Regions from separate parts of the Paenibacillus sp. FSL L8-0435 genome, predicted to be linked through region 2. Evidence: riboswitches for the same ligand, from Rfam matches in the RefSeq annotation. Region 2 holds a riboswitch; the other holds the start of a gene.
What was found. Region 2 has a riboswitch for cyclic di-AMP ahead of NST33_RS06920 (hypothetical protein). Riboswitches for the same ligand answer to the same signal wherever they lie in the genome.
Positions count from the first base shown of each region.

Region 1: it holds a riboswitch for cyclic di-AMP, as region 2 does, so the genes downstream of both, NST33_RS00150 (ubiquitin-like domain-containing protein) here and NST33_RS06920 (hypothetical protein) in region 2, are expected to answer to the same signal.

Region 1 covers NZ_CP150185.1:27,935-40,148, forward strand. The annotation lists gene NST33_RS00125 (tRNA1(Val) (adenine(37)-N6)-methyltransferase) at 1-267, shown strand, start outside; gene rsmI (16S rRNA (cytidine(1402)-2'-O)-methyltransferase) at 268-1,155, shown strand; gene NST33_RS00135 (AbrB/MazE/SpoVT family DNA-binding domain-containing protein) at 1,422-1,676, opposite strand; gene NST33_RS00140 (HD domain-containing protein) at 1,994-3,271, shown strand; gene NST33_RS00145 (TatD family hydrolase) at 3,604-4,374, shown strand; cyclic di-AMP (ydaO/yuaA leader) riboswitch at 4,616-4,869, shown strand; gene NST33_RS00150 (ubiquitin-like domain-containing protein) at 5,143-6,327, shown strand; gene rnmV (ribonuclease M5) at 6,483-7,028, shown strand; gene rsmA (16S rRNA (adenine(1518)-N(6)/adenine(1519)-N(6))-dimethyltransferase RsmA) at 7,033-7,935, shown strand; gene yabG (sporulation peptidase YabG) at 7,995-8,891, shown strand; gene NST33_RS00170 (Veg family protein) at 9,045-9,320, shown strand; gene NST33_RS00175 (small, acid-soluble spore protein, alpha/beta type) at 9,571-9,747, shown strand; gene ispE (4-(cytidine 5'-diphospho)-2-C-methyl-D-erythritol kinase) at 9,898-10,752, shown strand; gene purR (pur operon repressor) at 10,850-11,677, shown strand; gene spoVG (septation regulator SpoVG) at 11,866-12,150, shown strand.
Region 2 covers NZ_CP150185.1:1,539,501-1,551,714, forward strand. The annotation lists gene urtA (urea ABC transporter substrate-binding protein) at 1-479, shown strand, start outside; gene urtB (urea ABC transporter permease subunit UrtB) at 661-1,566, shown strand; gene urtC (urea ABC transporter permease subunit UrtC) at 1,588-2,679, shown strand; gene urtD (urea ABC transporter ATP-binding protein UrtD) at 2,642-3,451, shown strand; gene urtE (urea ABC transporter ATP-binding subunit UrtE) at 3,429-4,124, shown strand; gene NST33_RS06895 (hypothetical protein) at 4,156-4,791, opposite strand; gene NST33_RS06900 (hypothetical protein) at 4,819-5,022, opposite strand; gene NST33_RS06905 (urease accessory UreF family protein) at 5,288-5,989, opposite strand; tRNA gene NST33_RS06910 (tRNA-Leu) at 6,433-6,515, shown strand; gene NST33_RS06915 (glutathione peroxidase) at 6,666-7,145, opposite strand; cyclic di-AMP (ydaO/yuaA leader) riboswitch at 7,517-7,691, shown strand; gene NST33_RS06920 (hypothetical protein) at 7,807-8,205, shown strand; gene NST33_RS06925 (HAD family hydrolase) at 8,333-9,016, shown strand; gene NST33_RS06930 (Nramp family divalent metal transporter) at 9,153-10,448, opposite strand; gene NST33_RS06935 (organic hydroperoxide resistance protein) at 10,846-11,265, shown strand; gene NST33_RS06940 (zinc ribbon domain-containing protein) at 11,476-11,721, shown strand; gene NST33_RS06945 (hypothetical protein) at 11,821-12,099, shown strand.

The DNA of each region.
Region 1 (12,214 bases), 1.5 Mb from region 2:
ATGGTTCATCGTCCACAACGCCTTGCAGAGATTATCTCGCTCATGCGCGAATATAAGCTGGAACCCAAACGGATTCGGATGGTGCATCCCCGTGCTCATTTGGAAGCCAACATGGTATTAATTGAAGGAATGAAAGATGGTAAACCCGAAGTTAGGATGCTTCCTCCACTCATTGTCTACAATGAAGAGGGGACATACTGCGAAGAGATTATGGATATTTACTATGGTCAGCAACATGCTGAGCGTACTACGAAAGGAGGGCTTTAGATGACTTTGCATATTCAAAAAAGCTATGCGGAGCAGCCTGAAGGATCAGGCAAGCTATATCTGGTTGGAACACCCATTGGTAATCTGGAGGACATGACCTTCCGGGCGATCAAGACATTGCAGAGTTGCGACATCATTGCAGCAGAAGATACACGCCAGACCCGAAAGCTGCTTACGCATTTTGAAATTACACCTTCGATGCTGTTTAGTTATCATGAGCATAATAAGGGGGCGAGTGGACCTGAACTGATACGCTATATAATAGAAGGAAAAAATTTGGCACTCGTCAGTGATGCCGGTTTGCCAGCCATTTCGGACCCTGGTTCTGACCTTGTACAGCTTGCACTGGAGGCCGGAATAACGGTCATTCCCATCCCTGGACCCAACGCTGCGTTGTCTGCTCTGATCGTGTCCGGATTACCGACGGAGCGTTTTACATTCGGCGGTTTTTTGCCGCGGGAGAAAAAGGACATGCGAAAAGTGCTGGAGGCTTTTGACGAATCCAACGGGACTTTGTTATTCTATGAATCGCCTCACCGTATTCGGAAAACATTAGTCCACCTCGAAGAGATTCTGGGTGATCGTTCGATTGTCCTGGCTCGTGAACTAACCAAGCGTCATGAGGAATTCGCAAGGGGCACCGTGAAGGAATGTATAGACTGGCTTGAAGAACATCCGCCTCTTGGCGAGTACTGTTTGCTGGTAGAAGGCATTAAGGAAGAGGAGCGTAAGGCTGAGCGCGAAGCATGGTGGCAGCTCATGTCACTCGCGGATCATGTCAGCCATTATGAGGATGAAGGACATAACCGCAAAGATGCAATGAAAAAAACGGCTACTGATCGCGGTCTGACGAAGCGTGATGTATATAATGCATTAATTGAGCAGTAATCTAACCAAATATCTTCTGTTGTGGGGAACATAACCTGAAAAGAAGCTTATAACCAACCTTAGTGGAATATTAAAAAGAGCAGAGTGACTCAAAAAAATTTCATCGTTTCTTCCGGTTCTCGTGTGACAGAATTATTTTGGATAATGGAACCCATAACAAGGCAAAAAAATACCTTCCTCGGTGGGGTTCACACCGGGAAGGTCATTAAGGAATATTAAAAAGGTTAGAAATAACAATTTAGATAAGTCCAGTATACCTGTATTTTTTATTTTGCTACAGGTGCAGGGATTTCGGAAATACATTCGTTACAAACAATTTTACCTTTGAAGTAAGTAACGTTCTCTGCATTACCACAGAAGATACAAGCAGGCTCGTATTTTTTCAACATGATGCGCTCGCCGTCAACGTAGATTTCCAGAGCATCTTTTTCACCAATACCGAGCGTACGGCGCAATTCAATTGGAATAACTACCCGTCCCAGTTCGTCCACTTTTCTTACAATACCTGTTGATTTCATCATTATAATCAGTGCTCCTCTCAGCTAACTATCATTGTCATTATTCGACATTATTTTATGTTTTATGATACTCATCATACCAACGATTCCCAAATCAGTCAACCTTAAAATTAGCTTAAAATTAAGGCTGTTTTTCACAAGGTTACGGGTGGTAAGGGATTGGAAGCTGTTTTTCGCATTTAAACCTCAATGTCAGCTTTGTCGATTTGGAAAACGACAAAACTACTTCATTCGACAAAGTTCGTCATGTCGTGTCGAATCCTAGGTGAATCGTAGAGCTCAAAGCGTTAATATAAAAGAAATTAAAGGAGTGAGTCGACATGGAACAACGTTTAACGGAAGAGAAAGTATTCAAAGATCCGGTACATAATTATATCCACGTGCAAGATCCGGTTATATGGCAGTTAATTAACACCCCGGAATTTCAGCGTTTACGCCGGATTCGTCAGCTGGGTACTTCTTACCTTACCTTTCACGGAGCAGAGCATAGTCGGTTCTCACATTCACTAGGTGTTTATGAGATCACACGCAAGATCATCTCTCAATTTGAAAGAAGTCATTATTCGGATTGGCCGAAGGAAGAAAAGATTGTAGCTCTGTGTGCAGCTCTGCTTCATGATCTCGGGCATGGGCCATTCTCTCACTCCATCGAGGAAGCTTTTGACATGAATCACGAAGATTGGACTTGTCGCATCATTACAGGTGATACCGAAGTAGGGGCGATCTTAAGACGGTATGCTCCTGATTTTCCTGAGAAAGTAGCATCTGTCATTCAAAAAACGTATGAAAAGCCGATTGTTGTGAACTTGGTGACCAGTCCGCTTGATGCAGACCGAATGGATTATTTGCTCAGGGATGCCTATTTTACAGGTGTAAATTACGGCACGATTGACCTTGATCGTATCCTACGGATGCTGCGTCCTTATCATGGGCGGATTGTAGTCAAGGAGTCAGGCATGCATGCTGTGGAGGATTACCTAATGTCTCGGTATCAGATGTATTGGCAGATTTACTTCCATCCGGTAACTCGTAGTTCTGAAATTATATTGCGGCAAATATTCAAGCGAGCGAAAACACTCATACAACATGGTTTTCAATTCCGCTTCATGATTGATCCACTCCCTCAACTATTTGAAGGGGAATTATCCGTAGATGAATATTTGCAGTTGGATGAAGCATTAATTCAGACGGCATTTACGCAGTGGCGCAAGGAGGACGATACTGTTCTGAGTGAGTTATGCGAACGTTTTATGGATCGCAAGTTATATAAGTATGTAGAGCTTGAACAGGTCGACTTGACAATGATGGAAGAGATTCGGGAAGCTTTTGTACAGGCTGGCCTCGATCCCGAATATGATCTTGAAATTGATTTTCCTTCGGATAATCCGTATGATGTGTTTCGTCCGGATGAATCCACAGATAAGCAGATTCTTCTTCTGGATCGACAGGACAATTTACGTGAGTTGTCAGAAGTATCTGACATTGTCCGTTCCATCAGTGGGCTTCACCGAGGGAAACATCATTTGTATTACCCGCAAAACAAGGTGGATGCGATTATTCACGAATTACCGTCACATATACGCCCCTATTTCTTGTAATCGTGTGGGTATAATCCGATGAAGAATTTTGATATCAAAACACTTTCTAAAAGAGCTATTTTTCATGATACAGTAATCTGCTTTAATGGGGAGTATATGTAGATCGACATAATTTTGTAAATGCAAGCAGGCAAAATGAGCGCAATTAGCAATATATAGATCAGAATATCCGTATCTCTTCTATATATTGTAGTTGTGAAGAAACAAACGTGATGATGTAATACACAGATTACCCAAAATGTTTTATGTACGAGTCATTAAATTATTGGAATTTACAAATTAAATTTACAAAAGAAGATAGTCGTTATTTCGACATGAAGGGAGATACAGACATGATGCTGTTCGACACACATACACATCTGGATGCACCACAATTCGACGAGGACCGCGAGGACATGATTCAGCGTGCTGTGGATGCAGGAGTTGGTCGCATGATCAACATTGGCTTTAACCGGGAGACGATTCCAACCACAATGAAACTCGCTGAAACATATGATTTTATATATGCAGCTGTAGGGTGGCATCCCGTAGATGCGATCACAATGCAGGAGGGCGATTTGGAGTGGATTGCATCTTTATGCAAGCATGAAAAAGTGGTTGCGATTGGTGAGATTGGATTGGATTATCACTGGGACACTTCACCAAAGGAAATACAGCATCGCGTATTACGACAACAAATTGCTTTGGCGCGTGAAGTGAAGATGCCGATTGTCATCCATAATCGGGATGCACATGAGGATATCATAAGAATTTTGCGTGAAGAGAAAGCGGGTGAGGTTGGTGGTGTGATGCACTCGTTCTCGGGCAGCTGGGAAACAGCAAAAAGTTGTCTCGATATGGGCTTCCATCTCTCCTTCGGAGGACCAATCACATTCAAAAATGCAAAGCAGCCCAAAGAGGTGCTGGAGAAGGTTCCTATGGACCGGTTTTTCATTGAAACAGATGCTCCATATTTGACACCTCACCCTTATCGTGGGAAGCGAAATGAGACAGCGCATGTACGTCTGGTTGCAGAGGCAGCTGCGGAAATTAAAGGCATTTCGGTGGAGGAAATTGCTGCAATAACAACCAAAAATGCCATGGAACGATTTGGAATTCGTTAAAAAAACGAGTAAATGAGGTGAAAAAGGCAGGTAAGCGGAGTTAATTTGCCCTTTGATCCAAATAAATCAAGAATATTACAATATTTTAACCAAATATTCAGAAAAACGTACTTGATCAACGCTTTACAACATGCATCAAAACAGGATATCATCTTTTCAGTGAATTGTTGTGCGGAAAATTGGACAGATGTTCGGGGGATGAACAAAGGGACACTTTCCGATGAAACAACATTACTTTCATGAATCAGTCTCGCTGAGTCTCCGTTAACGGAGAGCGGGGGAACCAATAGGGCTTAAACATCGGTGTATTTGGCCGATGCGCAACGTTCGCTGACCCAAAAGCAGCGAAGGGAACTGCGAAGCCGTATTTGATTTCTTCTTTGGGTCTCGGGGTGAATTCAAGGGCGTCCGCCATGAGCGGGTGACCCAAGATAGGGCGGCTCTCTTTCGCCCGAACCCGACAGCTAACCTCGCAAGCGGAAAAAGAGAGGTAACCTCGTGCATGAATTTCCGATATTCAAAATCATTCGGAAGCCACGAAAGAGTTCCTCTTACACTCTTTCTTTGGCTTTTTTGTTTTTGAATAAAAGAAATATTGTCATCATACGGTAGGTATTCAGGAGGATGACATCATGTTGCGAAGATTGATTCATGGTGCAGAACCGGATTATGTTGGTCCAATCTGTGTTCTGTAGAAAATTTGGTATAGTCACGTCAAAGACATCATGCATTACTTTAGACGGCGAGGCTATGAAGGAGGACGGAGAAGTGGGCACATTCCAACCAGAAGAGACCCATGAGTCACGATCATCCAGTAAGTCTTTCGCGTTGCGGTGGAAGCATGAGAACATGCGTCAAATGGCATTGATCGCGATTTTCTCAATTGCGCTTACAATCATGATCTTGTTAGTCGTTTACGGTCAGGCCGGGAAACAAATTTCGCTGGTTATTGATGGCAAAGCTCAGGTGGTAGAGACTCGTACAGGAATGCTTCAGGAAATGCTGGAGGAGCAGTCGATCACAGTCAGCCCTCACGATAAGGTATCCATGTCCATGAATGGGGCGATTACAGATGGAGACCGAATCGTTATTGAGCGGGCCGTTCCAGTTAACATTACGGCAGACGGAGACACCAAGACTCTGTATACAACCGATTCATCGGTGGAAGATGCAATTCAAAAATCAGGTATTCAAGTTGAAAGTAATGATAAAGTGTATCCGGCGCTCGGAACTGCGATCAAAGCGGAGATGAAGATCCGTGTAGTGCGCGTAACAAAGCGTACAGTGGAAGTAGAGCAACCGATCGCTTACAAAGTTATTAAAACGGCTGACCCTAGCTTGTACAAAGGGGATAACCGTGTCGTTGTAAACGGCAAAGAAGGCACACTTGTACAGCATATCGAAAAGGTATTTCAGGATGGAGAATTGGTCTCCAAAAAAATGGTCGGCAAATCTGTCGCGAATAATCGTGTAGATAAAGTGATCGCTGTCGGCACCAAAGCAAAACCGGTCGTGAAAGAACCTGAGATTCAGACTGTATCGGCTCAAACTTCAACAACCAAAAAGGCTACAACAACGAACTCGAAGAAAACATCTGCCTCGGGCAGCAAAGTGATTACTGTATCCGGGACTTCTTTTAAATACTCCAAAGTACTTAAAAATGTATCCATGACTGCCTACTCTTCCGAAGAGCCTGGCATTGGTACTAAAACAGCTTCCGGTACTCGTGTAACGGAAGGTCGCACCATTGCGGTTGATCCCAAAGTCATTCCAATTGGCTGGTGGGTATATATCGAAGGTCTGGGATTCCGTCGTGCGGAAGATACAGGCGGTGCCATTAAAGGCAACAAAATTGATGTATATTATGACAGTGTGAAGCATGCCCTGAATTTTGGACGTAAGAAAGGCAAGACGGTCTACGTGATCGGTCCGGTGAAGCCGGAAGCGAACTAAAATCGTTTTACTTTGAAATGGGAATGCTATAAAATAGTTGCATGAATGATTCATGCGGAATATGCGGCGGAGGAGTCTGAATTCAGTCTCCCCCGCCGTTTGGCAGAGAAGAGGATATTCCTCTTCTTTTTGCGTTAGAAAGGAAGAAATGGAACATGATAAAAGAAGTCATTGTGGTGGAAGGCCGTGACGATACGGTAGCTATCCGTCGGGCCGTTGAAGCCGATACAATAGAAACAGGTGGATCAGCAATCAACCAACGCATTCTGAAGCGGATTGCGCTTGCTCAGGAGAGACGGGGAGTCATTGTACTGACAGATCCGGATCATGCTGGCGAACGCATTCGTAAAATTATTGCGAATAAGGTGCCTGGCTGCAAACATGCCTTCATTCCGGAAGCCGATGCAACGCGTAAAGGGGACATTGGGGTGGAGAATGCCTCACCTGAAGCGATCCGTCATGCTCTGGCGCGCGTACATACTTCATACGAAGGTGCTCCGAGCCTGATCGATTGGGAGGACCTGATCGCGGCAGGACTTATCGTGCATCCGCAGGCTGCTGCACGTCGCATGGAGATGGGCAATCTGCTGGGCATCGGTTATTGTAACGGTAAGCAGTTCCACAAACGTCTCAGTGTATTTCAGATTACACGGGAAGAGTTCTCTACAGCATTAGCGCAAATTGAACGTGAAGGAATGTGAGCATATGAAGGATATGGAAGAGACGATAGAAATTGCAACGCCCAAGCGAACCAAAGAGATTATTCAAAGACACGGATTCTCATTCAAGAAAAGTCTGGGTCAGAACTTTCTGATCGATCAAAATATACTGAACAAAATTGTTAATGCAGCCGATTTGGACGAGTCCAAGGGCGCGTTAGAGATCGGGCCGGGTATTGGAGCCCTTACGGAGCGACTGGCTCGGGTAGCAGGTCCTGTCACAGCCGTAGAGATTGATCAGCGCTTGATCCCAATCCTGGGAGAAGTGATGCAGCCTTATTCGAATGTACGTGTTCATCATGGGGATGTGTTGAAGCTTGATCTGGCTGAGTTGTTTAATACGGATTTTGCATCCGTGGACAAAGTCAGTGTCGTGGCTAACCTGCCTTATTATGTAACGACTCCAATTATGATGAAACTGTTGGAAGAGAAGCTGCCGGTAGACAGTATTGTTGTCATGATCCAAAAAGAAGTGGCTGAACGCATGGCTGCTGCACCAGGATCAAAAGACTACGGCAGTCTGAGCATCGCAGTTCAGTACTACAGTATGCCGGAGCTTGTGTGTATTGTGCCGCCTACAGTCTTCATTCCGCAACCTAATGTGGAATCAGCTGTCATTAAGCTGAAAGTGCGTGAGAAACCACCAGTGGAGATTCCGGATGAAGCACACTACTTCGAAGTGGTACAGGCTTCTTTTGCCCAACGGAGAAAAACAATCTCAAACAACTTGAAGGCACGTTTCTTCACAAAGGAGAACCGGGAACAGGCAGACATTCTGCTGGAGCAGGCAGGTATTCAACCGTCCCGACGTGGAGAGACGTTGAGTCTGCAAGAGTATGCCACACTCAGCACCGTAATGTGGGAAGCAGGAGTACGTGCAGCACTGTAAAATTTGAATGAACCAAACCGGGTCTCTGCCCATACGATGGGGTAGAGGTGATTACGTTGATGAATATCGGAGACTTGGTCGTTCGGAAGTCATACGGCGGCGATGTGACTTTTCGGGTGGAAGGCCTCCAGTTGGATGCTGCGGTCATTAAAGGGACTGAGTTCCGGCTGATTGCCGATTCCCCGGTGGACGATTTGATACAGGTTCCTTACGAACCACAAAGCGCCAAGACTAGACAGGCGCATATTAAAGCACATCAGACCCTGTCCCGTCTGCAGCAGAATCGTATGGAACAGGCTGAGCGGAATCGGGAAGGTCTGGTACAGGATTGGTCTGCTCAGCAGGAACCGGCTTATTTTGAGATGCCTGGAAAGGTGCTTCATCTGGATGGAGATCCGAACTATTTGAAAAAAAGTATGGATCTCTATGAGCAACTTCGTGTGCCCGCAGAGGGACAATATGTCCATGAATCGGCAATGGCAGATACCCTATACCGTTTATTACCCAAAGTACGTCCGGATATCGTGGTCATTACGGGTCATGATGGGGTCCTAAAGACACGTCAGCCCTATGACTTATATAGTCTTGGTAGCTACAAGAATTCGCAAAATTTTGTGTCGGCCATTCAGGTGGCCAGACAATATGAACGCCATCTGGATGCACTGACTATTGTGGCAGGGGCCTGTCAGTCCCATTTTGAGGCACTGCTGCGCGCTGGAGCGAACTTTGCCAGTTCTCCAGGCAGAATTCTCATTCATGCACTTGATCCGGTCTATGTGGCTGCCAAGGCCTCCTTTACCTCTGTGCGGGATACGGTCAACATGAGTGATGTTCTGCACAATACCATCAGTGGCAGCCAGGGTGTGGGTGGTGTCGAGACACGGGGGAGTTACCGGGTAGGTCTGCCTGGGCTGAATGATTTATCTACGCTAAAAGTGAACCCCTCGGCAGTCTGATGTAGGCCATTTAAAGTCCCAATTTGGGGCTTTTTTTGTTTGCAAAAAAATTCATTGACAACAACTTTTTGATGCTGATATAATAATTAGCTTTGATTTGACAATGACTGTAAAAACCGGTATAATGGACAAGAAAAGAGGTGGTCGTCGACAATGGCTAAAAACACGCTGTTGGATATCAAACGCAATCTCGATGCACATATTGGTCAGAAAATTATGTTGCGGGCTAATGGTGGCCGCCGTAAGACCATTGAGCGTACGGGTGTATTGGAAGAAACGTACCCTTCTGTTTTTATTGTTAAGCTTGATGAGGAGCAAGAAACCTTCAAGCGAGTTTCTTATAGTTATGCGGATATACTTACGGAGTCGGTGGAAGTCATGGTTTATGACCCGGGCAGCCAGACGCATAGCTCCTATATGGAGACGTAAGTATCGATTTACAGGCGATTCGCCCCACAAGGCGGATCGCTTTTTTGTTTTTTAAACATCAATTCGCCCTCTAACGTAACCCATACATACTCAGGAATGAGCAAGGAACGGTCGCGGCATACTATATGGACAGGTAAAGAGTCAGTTTCTGAAGCAATGCAGGGAAACTGAATTTGGCCTGATGGCAAGATGTCCAAAACGTGAACGAACTCATCACATTATGAAGGATACTTTGGAGGAGGATGGTTTCATGAGTCGCAGAAGAAGAAGTGTCATGTCAGAGGATCTGAAGAATGAACTTGCGAAAGACCTGGGCTTCTACGATACGGTCCAACAGGAAGGCTGGGGTGGAATCAAAGCCAAGGATGCAGGAAACATGGTGAAAAGAGCCATTCAACTCGCTGAGCAGGCTGCCCGCAAATCTTAATCTGGTTCAAGCTGACAGAAAAGCGGGGGAAATCCATCAGGAACTACCCCGCTTTTTCCCCTTAGATGCGGAATAGAAATGACTTGACAGCCCCATTTTGATATAATATGTTAAGTTGTCTTAGGGAAAAGGTGAGGACGGGTGAACGCCTTGAAAATTTACGAAAAAGCGCCTGCTAAAATTAATTTGATGCTGGACGTTTTACATAAAAGAAGCGATGGATTCCATGAAGTTGAAATGATCATGACCATGGTCGATCTGGCTGATCGGCTGGAAATGTCGGAGCTGCCGCGAGATACTATTTTCATCTCCAGTCAGGCGGGGTATATCCCGCTCGACGAGAAGAATCTGGCTTTCCAGGCAGCTAGACTCATTAAGGAGCGCTATAACGTGCGTACGGGCGTCCATATTCATCTGGATAAAAAGATTCCAGTTGCAGCCGGACTTGCCGGGGGCAGCAGTGATGCAGCAGCAGCGCTGCGTGGATTGAACCGTCTGTGGCGGTTGAATATACCGGATCACGAACTGCAGGAGCTTGGAGCTGAACTTGGGTCGGATGTTCCATTCTGTATCACAGGAGGGACTGCACTCGCTACAGGCCGTGGTGAGAAGTTAACTCCCATTCCTAATCCGCCGCAATGCTGGGTAATTCTGGCCAAACCTCCGATCAATGTGTCTACAGCCGATGTGTACGGAAGGTTCCGCAGTGACAAGATTGTTCGTCATCCGAGTGCGGCTAAAATGGAGCAGGCTATTCGCAATCAATCATTCACGGAAGTCTGTAACCAGATGGGCAATGTACTTGAAGATGTAACGTTGAAGCTGTATCCGGAAGTTCAGCATCTGAAGGATGCCATGATTCGATTGGGTGCAGACGGCGTGTTAATGTCCGGTAGCGGTCCAACGGTATTTGGGCTGGTCTCCAAAGAATCCAAGGTTGCCCGGATATACAATGGTCTGCGTGGGTTCTGCAAAGAAGTGTACGCTGTGCGTATGTTGACGTAAAATTCGCTTTTATAATGTACAAACACGTATAAAGGTGGTATATTCTTAAATAATTATTCGGATTTGGATGTTTCCGTGATCGTGAGGATGGATCTCTGTGAAGAAGTTAAAACGAAGCGCAAGGCTGGTTGAAATGACGCAATACTTATTGTCCAGACCGCATACGGTTATTCCGTTGACCACATTTGCCGAACGTTATGGAGCCGCAAAGTCTTCAATTAGTGAAGATTTGGCGATTATCAAGGAAGTGTTCGAAGAAGGTGGGTCAGGAGAACTGAATACACTGGCTGGAGCAGCCGGGGGAGTTAGATGGATTCCGAAGGTGTCTCGAGAGCTGGCATTGGCTTTTGCAGAGCGACTCTCGACCCAGCTCGCGCAGCCTGATCGGATCTTGCCTGGAGAATACCTGTACATGTCTGATCTGCTCGGACAGCCCGCATTGATGAATGAAGCCGGCAAGATCTTTGCAACGGCTTTTGGCAACATGAATATTGATGTGGTTATGACGGTAGAAACCAAAGGAATTCCACTGGCTTATGCGACCGGAGCCCAGCTCAACCTGCCTGTCGTGCTCGTACGCAGGGACCATCAGGCTACAGAAGGATCGGCCGTAAGTATCAATTATGTATCCGGGTCCCATAAAAGTCTGCATACGATGTCCCTCTCTCGTAGGGCGATGCGTGAGCATTCCAGAGTACTTATTGTGGATGACTTCATGAAGGCCGGGGGTACGGTGCAAGGAATGATCGATCTTTTGGCCGAGTTTAATGCTACAGTTGCCGGGGTAGGAGTACTGGTGGAATCTGGTTCTGTGGATTCAGAAGAACGCCTGCTAACAGATTACGTATCTCTGGCGAAACTGACAGCGGTTGATGCCAAGAGCAGACAGATTTCCGTCAAGCCGGGCAACTATTTTGACCTGTAGAAAGATGACGAATGTTATGTCGTTAAAAGGTCTTTTCCATCGACCTGGCACTAACGTTGTCGAATTGTGTATTAAATAAAAAAATTCCTGAAATTAGGAAATTTTTGTGGTTATAAAAAGAAGGAGTTCGTATATGCTGTGTGGAATTATACACCAAGTTCTGATGGAAAAAGGTGGTGAACACACACATGCAAATTACGGATGTCAGACTCCGCCGTGTTAACTCGGAGGGGAGAATGAAGGCTATCGCATCCATTACCATCGATAACGAATTCGTCGTTCATGACATTCGTGTCATTGATGGTAACAACGGAATGTTTGTTGCTATGCCGAGCAAACGTACTCCTGATGGAGAGTTCCGTGATATCGCCCACCCGATCTCTTCCGGTACGCGCGAGAAGATTCAGGCAGCAGTTTTGACTGAATACGATCGTGCGGCAACTGAGGAAGAAGTCATTGAAGAAGGTGCCTGAGAACATTATTGGGGTTCGAAGGAAAAGAGAGCCATGTCTTATGGCTCTCTTTTCTTTTTGACCG
Region 2 (12,214 bases):
GAATCTCCTCGGATCAGATGACGACCCTCTCGGTAAGTGTGGCGGAGGAAGAAATCCGTGGTATTGGCGCAGACGTATTGAAGGGACATCTGGCTTCGTGGAATTATTATCAGACAACGGATACACCTGAAAATGCAACATTTGTTGCCAAGTATAAAGAAAAATACGGTGCTGATCGAGTGACAGCTGATCCGATTGAAGCGGGATATGTGGCGGTTTATCTCTGGAAGGCGGCGGTGGAAAAAGCAGGATCAACCGACGTGGAGAAGGTGAAGGCAGCTGCCAAGGGTCTGGAGTTTGATGCTCCGGAAGGTAAGGTAACCGTGGATGGAGAGAATCAGCATATCTACAAAACCGTACGGATCGGTGAGGTGCAGGAAGATGGGCAGTTCAAGGAATTGTGGAATTCTGGTGAGCCTGTCAAGCCGGACCCTTATCTGAAAACGTATGAATGGGGAGCTTCCCTCAGCGCTAAATAACATAGAAACCTCGCAATAAAACAGGCAACTCGCTTCAAAGCAGTCGAAACATAAACGAGGGTGTGACAACACATCCTCTCACCGTATCGCGGTAAAGCGTTACTGTAATATGGGAATGTTCCTGCCGCTAATTGAAGTCATGTGAAATATCGAGAGTCACGGTATGGAGGAGGGGATAGCGATGGATATGTTTATCCTGCAGATGTTCAATGGTCTGAGTATCAGTTCGATTTTGTTGTTGATTGCACTCGGTCTGGCGGTAACATTTGGGCTGATGAATGTTATCAATATGGCTCACGGTGAACTGATCATGATTGGTGCATATGCAACGTATGTAACACAAAATCTGTTCATGTCCTATGCTCCGGCTGCGTGGTTTGGTGCCTACTTTGTTGTGGCTCTGCCAATTGCGTTCATTGTAGCTGCTCTGATTGGCTGGTTGCTTGAAGTGGTTCTGATCAGGCATCTGTATGGCAGGCCGCTGGACAGTCTGCTTGCGACATGGGGTGTAGGCATGATGCTGCAACAACTGGCCCGTACCATATTCGGAGCACCAAATGTGGGAGTGTCCAGTCCAGCTTGGCTCAATGGGGGATTGGCGATCTCGGATGGCATTGTATTTCCGTATAAACGAATTTTCATTATCGCACTGGTTGCGGTTGTGCTGCTGTGTATGTATCTCTATATCTATCGAACATCTTCCGGAAGACGAATGAGGGCTGTAATGCAAAATCGGAGCATGGCGGGGTGTCTTGGGATTTCTACCCGGCGGGTGGATGGTATGACCTTTGCTATTGGTTCGGGCATTGCCGGAATTGCAGGTTGTGCATTAACGCTCATTGGTCCGATAGGTCCTTCACTTGGTACGTATTATATTGTGGATGCGTTCATGGTCGTTGTCTTGGGTGGCGTAGGGAAATTGATCGGAACCGTGTGTGGTGCATTGGGGATTGGTATGTTCAACACGCTGTTCGAAACCTATACCTCGGCCTCCATTGGCAAGGTGCTTGTGTTTGTATGTATCGTTGCTTTCCTGCAATGGAAACCACGCGGATTGGTCGCGATGCGCACACGGAGTCTCGATTAACGTGAAAAAGGGGGTTAGTTCATGTCCGCTTTACTCAAGACTGGCAGTCTGAAAATGAGGATTATCTGGGCAGCTGTGCTGATTATGATGTGTCTTGCTCCACTGATCTCCACGGAGTTTCGTTTGAGTCTGTTAGCCAAGTTTTTGGCGCTGGCAATCCTGGCCATTGGTCTTGATCTGATCTGGGGATATGGAGGTGTGCTGAGTCTTGGGCATGGGGTGTTCTTTGGACTGGGTGGATACGCGATGGCGATGTATCTGAAGCTTCAGGCCAGTGGAGCAACACTTCCTGACTTCATGGGATGGAGTGGTCTCAGTGGTCTGCCATGGTTCTGGGAGCCGTTTCGCTCCTTCCCGGTGGCGCTGTTATTGGGGATAGCCCTTCCGGCATTGCTCGCCTTTGCCCTGGGGTGGTTTACGTTCCGTAACCGGATCACCGGTGTTTATTTTACCATCCTGACTCAAGCCTTGGTTCTCATTACGGTAACACTCTTTGTTGGTAAACAGGAATGGACGGGCGGAACAAATGGCATCACCGGATATAATTCGATCTTTGGTTTTACACTTCATTCCGCTGGAACGACGATTGCTCTCTACTATATAACGCTTGCTGTTCTGGTGATCGCTTATATGCTCTGTCGTCGAATGGTGAACAGTCGATTCGGTCAAGTGCTCGAAGCTGCGCGGGATGGGGAGAATCGGGTGCGATTCCTCGGATATGATCCGGCAGGATATAAAACGCTGGCTTTTGCTTTTTCCGGTGCGCTTGCAGGCATCGCGGGCATGTTGTTTGTTCTTCAGGTGGGTATTATCTCGCCATCGATGATGGGGATTGTGCCTTCCATTGAGATGGTCCTGTGGGTTGCGTTGGGTGGTCGCGGTACGCTTATTGGGGCGGTCATCGGAGCGGTGGTGCTGAATGCGGCCAAAACAGGCATAAGTGAGGCTTACCCCGAAGGGTGGCTGTTTGTCATTGGTGGGCTCTTTGTAACAGTCGTTTTGTTCATGCCAAACGGTATTGTAGGTGTATATCGTCATATCGTTCGCTTGTTGAAGCGGAGAGGAGAGAGTGCGCATGTCCAAGTCACTCGGGAAAAACCTAAAGTCTACTGAGGAATCAGCGGTGTTGGTAGCCGAGGATATTACGGTAGCGTTTGGTGGGTTCGTTGCTGTCAAAGGCATGAATCTGAAGCTGCATGAACATGACCTGCATTTTCTGATCGGACCCAATGGTGCTGGAAAAACAACGATGCTGGATGTGATATGCGGCAAAACAAAACCCATGTCCGGCTCGGTGAAGATGGCGGATGGCACGGAATTAACACGACTGAAGGAGCACCAGATTGTTCGCAAAGGTGTGGGACGCAAATTCCAGGCCCCATCGATCTTTGCGGGTCTGACGGTGCAGGAGAATCTGACACTGGCGGCGGAGACTCGCCGTTCCCCTTTGCAAGCCATCGGTATTCGTCGATATGGGAAAATGAGTGCTGCCATGGAGCATGTTACCCTCCAGATTGGTCTGCAAGACCGCGTTGATGCTCGTGCAGGAGCGTTATCACATGGGGAGAAGCAGTGGCTGGAGATCGGCATGCTGCTTCTACAGGAGCCGCGGGTGTTGTTGCTGGACGAACCAGCCGCAGGCATGACGGACGAAGAAACACACAAGACTGGGCGACTTCTGCAAGAAATTGCGCGTGAGCGCTCGGTTGTGGTGGTGGAGCATGATATGGAGTTTGTGCGAGAGTTCGCAGCCAAGGTAACGGTGATGCATGAAGGGAAACTGCTGAAGGAAGGTACGATGGCGGAGGTACAGGCAGACCCGAAAGTGGCCGAAGTGTATCTGGGCAAAAGGAGGGATGACCATGCTGTCGCTGCAACGAATTGAATCCGGCTATGGGGAAAGCAATGTGCTTCGTGGTGTGAACCTGGATGTACAGCCTGGACAGGTGGTGTGTCTGATGGGCCGTAACGGTGTAGGGAAAACAACGTTGATGAAAACATTAATGGGGCTGCTCAAAACACGCAAGGGCAGTATTCAGTGGCAAAATCAGGAGTTATCCACCTTGGATACAGCCAAGCGGGCAAGGGCAGGGATCGGTTATGTACCGCAGGGGCGGGAGATTTTCCCGCAGCTTACGGTGAAAGAAAACTTATTGCTAGGTCTGGAGACAAGTGCACCGGGAGTAAAAACGTTCCCCGAGGATGTACTGGCGATGTTTCCAGTGCTTGCGACGATGTATGGACGGCAGGGCGGGGATCTGAGTGGTGGACAGCAGCAGCAGTTGGCATTCGCCCGGGCATTGGCTTCGCGTCCGGGGTTGTTGCTACTTGATGAGCCGACAGAAGGCATCCAGCCTTCTATCGTGGAGGACATTCGGCAGGTTATTTTGCAGCTCAAGGCAAAGGGGAACCTCTCGGTTCTGCTGGTAGAGCAGAGTATTGATTTTGTACGAAGTGCCGCAGATTACATCTATATCATGGATAAAGGAACCATAACCCTGCATGGGACACCGCAAGAACTGGATATGTCGCAGTTTGAACATCATCTCTCCGTATAGTTGTAGTTAGTGTGGCGAGTGGAGAGAGGTTTCAGGAGCGCTTGTCCAGGATATTCGAGTATTTCGGATATAACCGCCGAATGCATTCCGGACAGATGTCATGGGTGAATTCGGCGTGGGTATGCTTCTCCAGATAACTCTCAACGGAGTTCCAGTGTTCCTCTTCGTCCTTGATTTGTTTGCAGACGGCGCAAATAGGCAGCAGTCCGCGCAATGTGCGCACTTCAGACAATGCCTTCTTCAATTGGTGTTCTGTCTTTCTCTGTTCGGTAATATCCATGTGTGCAATTAAAGCGAGATCGGTATCCAGAATTGAATTTGCATAAGATAGAGGGGTGAGTTCTACACGAAACCACCTCTTTTCGTTGTATACAGTATACACGCAGATGTCATATGTATGATTTCGATTAAAGGGTATTCCGCGTTCTTTCAAATTCTGTGCGACAAGTGCCATGTTAGCGTTCTTGCCTCGTTTTGCCCAGGCTTCCGTCAGATGCAGGTAATGTCTATGACTACTGTGTATATCCGGGTTTGGTGAGCATTGACCGAGTCCCTGTTGCCAGGCACGGTTACAACTTTGGATAATCCAATTGTCATCAACGATGATGAGCTGGTGACGTATGGACTGGAACGACAGCCTCTCCAGATCGGATGTAACATGTCTCATGGATGAGACCCTCCTTTGGCAGAAATCTTATCTCAGTTCATCTGGAATATCCAAAATATCAGCGACCAGGTGCCTGAATCGGGTTGCTTTGCGTGTGCCGTGAATAAGATTGGATAAACGATAGGGTGGGATGCCATGCTGTTCGCAAAAAGTCTTCTGGTCCACTTGAAGTTCGGTTAGCCGTCGTTTGATGGCCCATCCGAACGGAGTAACTGGTTTTTTCTTGTTCAAAAGGGTTCACCCCTGGTTAGAATGTAGTATTCAGCCGCCCTTTCTTCATGTAGAATGTATAGAAATGCGAGCTGTATGTTTCATTATATACGTAAATTCGTCATCTAACAATTAAAAAAGACGGAAAAAAGTGTATTTTGTGATGATAAATGGCGTAAATACGTAAATAAAACAAATAAAATGACAAAAAACACGTCGGCAAGGAGGTTGCCGCGTGTTTTTAGTTTGTCTGAATGAAGGGGAGCGGGTATGAGGAGGAAGAGGATTAGGCTCTGTAGGCATGAAGTCCAGCTCCAAGCATATGGAAACTGGGGAAAAACGATTTCATGGACATCGAGGTTGGCTGTGCCAGTCCATCCGCAGCCGAGGCGCTGACGGTCTTCCATTCATTCTCCAGATCTGTGGCCAGGCGGACCATCAGATCCTTGGTTGTATCATTGTTCAGGGGAATGACTTTGGAGGCTTCGGTTATACAAGCATTCATGGCTGAATGCAGGTAACCAAGGACCGCCTCCTCGACCGGGATATCGAGGTGGTGGTTAATCCAGGCGTGAACAGTGGAGAGGCAGCCAACCGAATCGTATTTGGCAAAGATCTGTTCGAGCTGGCTGAATTCAATCCAGGGGTGCAGAGCGCGTGCGAGTCTGATCAATCGTTTACCCATCGCGGCAGCTTGTTCTCTGAGATCTCCAGGGGTTCGCTGAACATGGACGAGCTTGTCGATCAGAGCTATCCGCCATGTATCCTTGTGATCTGCTGCGGTATAGATGCCTTTAATGGCCATACCTTCAAGACGAACAATGCTGGGATGCAACTGACAACGCATGAATGATTCGAGATCTTCAGCATTACGAATGGTACCCTCCCTGATATGGATATCCATGCCGAAGGAATGGGTGAACCCTCCAACCTGAATAGAGGAATCAAGCAGTTTGACATAATCGAGCAGCTTATTCCCACGGTTCACAATCATTCGCCTCCTGTGTTCGTTAAATGTCACTTAAAGTGACATTTATATTCCTTTTTGTTTGCTTTGTGTTTAAAAATCCGAATTATATGATAGTTATCATCCCATAAATGTCCGCTTTTTGTCAATAGTATCCGTGAAAATTAATGAATTAAATCTGGGATTTAATATTGTGTTATTTTATATAACTTGTTGTGTTATTTATATGGTGAAGTGCAGGGTGGACTATATATAAGGAAGGACTATATATAAATGAATCAATAAGATCAGCTCAAGCCGGAAAAGAGGGGATCAAATCTAATGATATGCAGTTCATGGGTAAAGATGACGAGATTATGCGATTTTTGATGAAATTGCCTAGCTGAAAAAGTAGTATTAAAAAATACTTTACTTTTGGTTCTGGACCCGGTATAATCAATTCTGTTGCCGATTATTTACGACATGCGGTCGTGGTGGAATGGCAGACACGCTATCTTGAGGGGGTAGTGGGCGTATGCCCGTGGAGGTTCGAGTCCTCTCGACCGCATCATATGAACGATTAAAAAGAAGCTTTCCATTAATGGAAGGCTTCTTTTTTTTGTCTTTTTGAACAGTTTGACATCAGAGTTGAGAAAAAAAAGGCCATCCATTACCGGGGCAATGGTGCTCTACCTTCCGGCTACGGGTGGCCAATGTATTATTTTTGCAGCAAGTTCTTGATATCTTCTTCAATCTTGTCCGGTGTTGTTTTGGGAGCATAACGTTTGATTACCTGTCCGTTCTGATCCACAAGGAATTTGGTGAAATTCCATTTGATTGCTTTGGAGCCAAGCAGGCCAGGAGCTTCTGTGCTAAGGTGTTGGAAAAGAGGGTGAGCGCTTGAGCCGTTCACATCAATTTTCTCAAACATGGGGAAACTCACGCCATAATTCATCTGACAGAACTCGGCAATATCGTCGGAAGATCCTTTTTCCTGTGCAAACTGGTTGCTTGGGAAACCAAGAACTTCAAATGGAGCATCTTGAAACTTGTCTTGCAGTTCTTGCAGACCTTTGAATTGAGGGGTAAGGCCGCATGAGCTTGCCGTATTCACAATCAGTAACACTTTGTCACGGTAGTCGGACATTTCAACTTCTTGACCGCGAAGTGTATTCACTTTGTAATCGTAGACTGTCATCTAAATCGCCTCCATTTATTTACTCTTATATCTTCTATTATATTGGTTGCAATTAAATATTGCAAAACTAATGTGGTGTTAAAAGAATCAAAACAGGCAAGTTGTGCAGAATACGTGAATGAATTGGGAAGTGATTTACGCCAGAGTGAGAATTAGATAGCCTTGAAGAGATAGATGGAGTATAACTTTGTTGTAAGCGTTATTATGGATGGGAATTGGCAAAAATCTGCCGATTTGGTGATCTGGGCGGACTTTACACCGACATGGCGCGGGTGTATGATTCATAACGTAATTTCAATTTAAACTAAATTGTACCTGAAAAACGAAACAAACGATAATATCGCTCGATCTTACCTTAAGATATACGAACGATGTTTTAATCGCTGAGTTTCCATTCATTGATGAATGGGAAACGGGGGAACCAACAGAATGCGCTGTCCAGGACAGTGGCATTCATGGGGTGAATTTTCCGGTGACAGCCGGAAATAGGGCGACTCTCGCGCCCGAATCCGTCAGCTAACCTCGTAAGCGTTAAAGGGAGAGGCAACAAGCCGTACGCTGGTTCATGGTGTTTTCGCCATGGATTATTTAAGAAGCGTTCGGGAGGCCTTGGTCCCCCACGCTTCTTTTTTGTTGTCTTTTCACGCCAAGGGAGGAACGAATGATGGATACTGAGATGATCTTAGTGACTGCTCCAAATGAAGCAGGACGCAAATTTATTAAATTGCTGATGTACAAAAAAATGCCGTTTGCCGTTCTAACCAACAGTGCAGGGGAAGAGCGCAGACTCCGTAGAATCGGAGTAGAACATGTCATTCGCATGAACACGGCTGCAGCTCAAAAATGGTTTTTGCCGCAGGGCAGCGTAGGCAACGTGTTTATTTTCGAGAACAGCCTGAATCTGACCTGTCGTTATTTACAGATCTGCCGTTCATGGACATCGAAATCCCTGTGCGTTATTACGGAGCAGAGTCATCCTAAGGGCATCTATCGGGGCATGGGCGCAGACCGGATCGTATATTCGCTCAATGGGGAAGTTGGCTTTCTCCTCAATGGTTAATGCCATCGCTTGTGATTGCTCAGGTGTAAGGTGCCTGTTATAATTGAATGTATCGATAAACGGAAGTTTGAGGAGACTCATGCAGGATGGTGAGTCTTCTTTTTTATGCTTACAAGGAGGAATTGGCGTGCCGGATGTAGGTGGATTGAAATGGTTGTTTTTTGATGTTGGAGATACACTGGTGGATGAATGGGAGCCGGTTGATGATATTATCGGACAGTTCGTCCGCGAAGCCTGTGCATTGGGGTATCCGGTGAAGATTGAGGCGGTACGCGAACTGTTCGCGAACTGTTACCAGAGATATGAGCAATGGCCGATGAGAGTGGCGATTCGCACATTCGTTGAAGACGACGGACACCAGAAGCAGATTCAGGACAAGCTGAAATTTCAAAAAGATCTTGAACGTCCTTTTCCATCAGCGGATTACGTCCTTCAGCAGTTGTCACGGCATTATCGCATTGGCATTATTGCCAATCAGAGTCCTGGAACGGAAGAGAGACTGGAGAGCTACGGCTTGCGGAAGTATGTTGATGTTCTGGCATGTTCGGCTGAAGAAGGAGTGTCCAAGCCAGACCCTGAGTTATACGCTGTGGCCTTGAAACAGGCCGGTTGTGAACCGGAGGAAGCCGTCATGATCGGCGATCGGATCGATAACGACATTATACCTGCTCTGAAGCTGGGCATGCGTACGATTCGAATTATGCAGGGTTACGGAAGATTCCAGCCAGAACTATCTGATGACCAACGTGCGGATTGGACTGTTGATTCATTGGATCAACTCCTGCCGTTACTGATACCAAATCAGGATTAGATGATTGTTTACTGGAGTTTGAGTTTTACTATAAAAGAAAACACCTTGCTGTATTGCAACAATAAAGGCTGATCAACTTGGGTATAGCATACCGGAGTTGATCAGCCTTTTTAGTATTTTGTCGATGAGAACGAGATTAGAATAACCGAATCGTCTGAATGATCAGATATACATTCAGCACAACGATAATCGCGGCAATGACCCATGAGATGATTTTGAGCCACAATTTGTTGGCGAATGCACCCATGCTTTTTTTATCACTTGTGAACATCACCAGGGGAATTACAGCAAAGGGCAATTGAAGCGACAGCACGACCTGGCTCAAAATGAGCAGTTCTTCTGTGCCATGTTCTCCTGCAATGGCTGTCACAATTACCGCCGGGATGATGGCGATCAGACGTGTGACCAGTCTGCGCAGCCAAGCCGGAATTCGAATGTTCAGGAAACCTTCCATAACGATCTGCCCAGCAAGTGTACCTGTAAGGGTAGAGTTCTGACCTGATGCTAACAGCGCCACACCGAACAGAATACTTGCAACCGTAGTACCCAATAGAGGTGTCAGCAGATGATAAGCATCTGCGATCTCGGCAACCTGCGTCATACCAGCGCTGTGGAATACAGCAGCAGATACAATCAGGATGGCTGCATTGATGAACAGGGCCAGTGTCAACGCGATTGTAGAATCCATGGTCGAGTACCGAATGGCTTCTTTTTTGCCCTGTGGGGTCTGTTCGATCTGACGGGTCTGGACAATGGAAGAATGCAGGTACAGATTATGCGGCATCACGGTTGCTCCGATAATACCAATGGCAATATAGAGCATAGCCGGGTTTTGCAGAATCTCAACATTGGGTACAAAACCATGGAGAACACCGCCCATATCCGGTTTCGCCAGAAACAGATCAATCCCGAAGCAGAGGGCGATGGTTGCCATCAGCACAATGACGAGAGTTTCCAGAGCGCGGAAGCCTTTGTTTTGCAGTACAAGAATCAGGAGTACATCAACTGCGGTGATGATAACGCCGTATAACATGGGGACGTTAAATAACAGCTTTAACGCGATGGCAGAACCAATGACTTCAGCCAGATCGGTGGCTGCAATGGCAAGCTCACACAGTATCCATAACATCATGACAACAGGCATGCTGAATCGTTCACGACAGGCTTGAGCCAGATCCCGTCCAGTGACGATGCCGAGCTTGCCAGCCAGCGACTGAAGGACAACGGCCATCAGGTTCGATAACAGGATAACGGATAACAAGGTATACCCGAACTGTGAGCCGCCTGCGATATCTGTTGCCCAGTTCCCGGGGTCCATGTAACCTACGGCAACAAGGTATCCTGGGCCTACAAAGGCGAGGAATTTCTTCCACCATGCAACATTCTGCGGAACTTTCATGGAACTATGTGCTTCTCCAAGGGAAGGGGCCATGCCCGCAGTAGACAATGATTCTCTTGAAGGAGCGTTGAACGGATTTTTTTTACTCATACGATAATCACCTGACTTTGAATTATTGATTTGGAAATATATGCGGGACAACCCGCTCATAATATATCTAAATTTTTATGTTTATTGTTACATTGTACTCCTTCAATTGTTTTTGTCTAGTGCAACTTTTATGTATCAGCACAAAATTTCGGTTCCAGCTTGTAGATGTCCCTTCGTATATTACCCAACCGTGGGGAAAATACAGCCATGGCATTGAAATGCATGAAAATAATAAAGTTGTAAAAGCTGATAAAGATACAAAATTGCGTTTCAAAATGAGCCAGAAGTTTAAATTGAAAGGAAGGCAATAAAAACTATATGGATAAGGGAGAGATTCTTAATGGAAGCTTTATATACAGCAGTAGCGACAGTTAAAGGTGGACGTACAGGTTCCGTGACTTCTTCGGATGGCGTTCTCAAGCATGATCTGAAAATGCCAAAAGAGCTTGGTGGCTCCGGTGGTGAAGGTACTAACCCTGAGCAGCTTTTTGCCGCTGGATATGGAGCATGTTATGAAAGTGCCCTCGCCAATGTAGCACGCAAAGCAGGTGTGAAATTGGAGGATGTGGTCGTTACAAGTAACGTATCCATTGGTAAAGACCCTGCGGATGATGGTTTCCAGCTGTCTGTTCGTCTGGACGTTAGCATGCCTGGTGTAGATCACAGCCAAGCAGAGGAACTGGCCCGCAAGGCGCATGATTTCTGTCCATATTCCAAAGCAACACGCGGCAACATTGATGTTGTTTTAAACGTTGTCTAAGATTTGACTCCCGGCAAGTAAAGGGAACATATAGAGCAGGGTATCCCAGATACCTGATGTTCGACTACAAGGCCCTGCTGGCAATCGGCAGGGTTTTGTGTTGATTATCATATTAGGACATGATGCAGGAGATTAGATGCCAGATCGCGTACTATTTTACATAATTGCACTCCCACTTCATGCTACACATTCCATAAAGGGGGAACAAAGATGAGTATTGAAGAGATGATTGAGCGGCGATTTGTGTGTACGAAATGCAGAGGCACGGATTGTAACATTAAGGAAGTTTCCATGTCAGGAGCAGGCCTGAGCAAGATGTTCGATATACAGCATAATCACTACTTGTTCGTGGCTTGTGCTTCCTGCGGGTATGTTGAAGTATTTGATCCGGATGTCTTGAAAGGGAAAAAACAGGGGCAGGTAGGGACTATTCTGGATATTCTGTTTGGCGGGTAGACATGCGCGAGTTGACATTGATCTGAATTTTCTTTAATATAACTTAGTACTGAGTAGTGTCATTGCATGAACCAAATTTGAATTAAACAGGTGATATCCATGTCTTATAGACCGCGTATTGCAGATTTAGAATTAGCTTATGGTAACAAGGAAGACGGATTGTATGAATTCAAAATGAATTTGGTAGACGGTACCAAATGCCGTGTATTCTACACCCGTTCCCCGGAATGGAAGATGACCAATATCAGCCGTCTGCAGAAAACGCCTTGTCCAGTATGTCGCAAAGATTTTATTTGCAAATGTATGGACCAGTGGGCAAGTGACCTGCATCAACAGATGATCGATGACCAATGGATGGAAAAGGCAGTTACGGAGTAATTGTCGGACAGATACGAGCGTGGGCACAATGCCTGCGCTCTTTTTCTTTATATTTCTCATTAATGTGTGTTCAAAAAGAACGGTTTTCAGTCTTTTTGAACAACATCCAGAAATA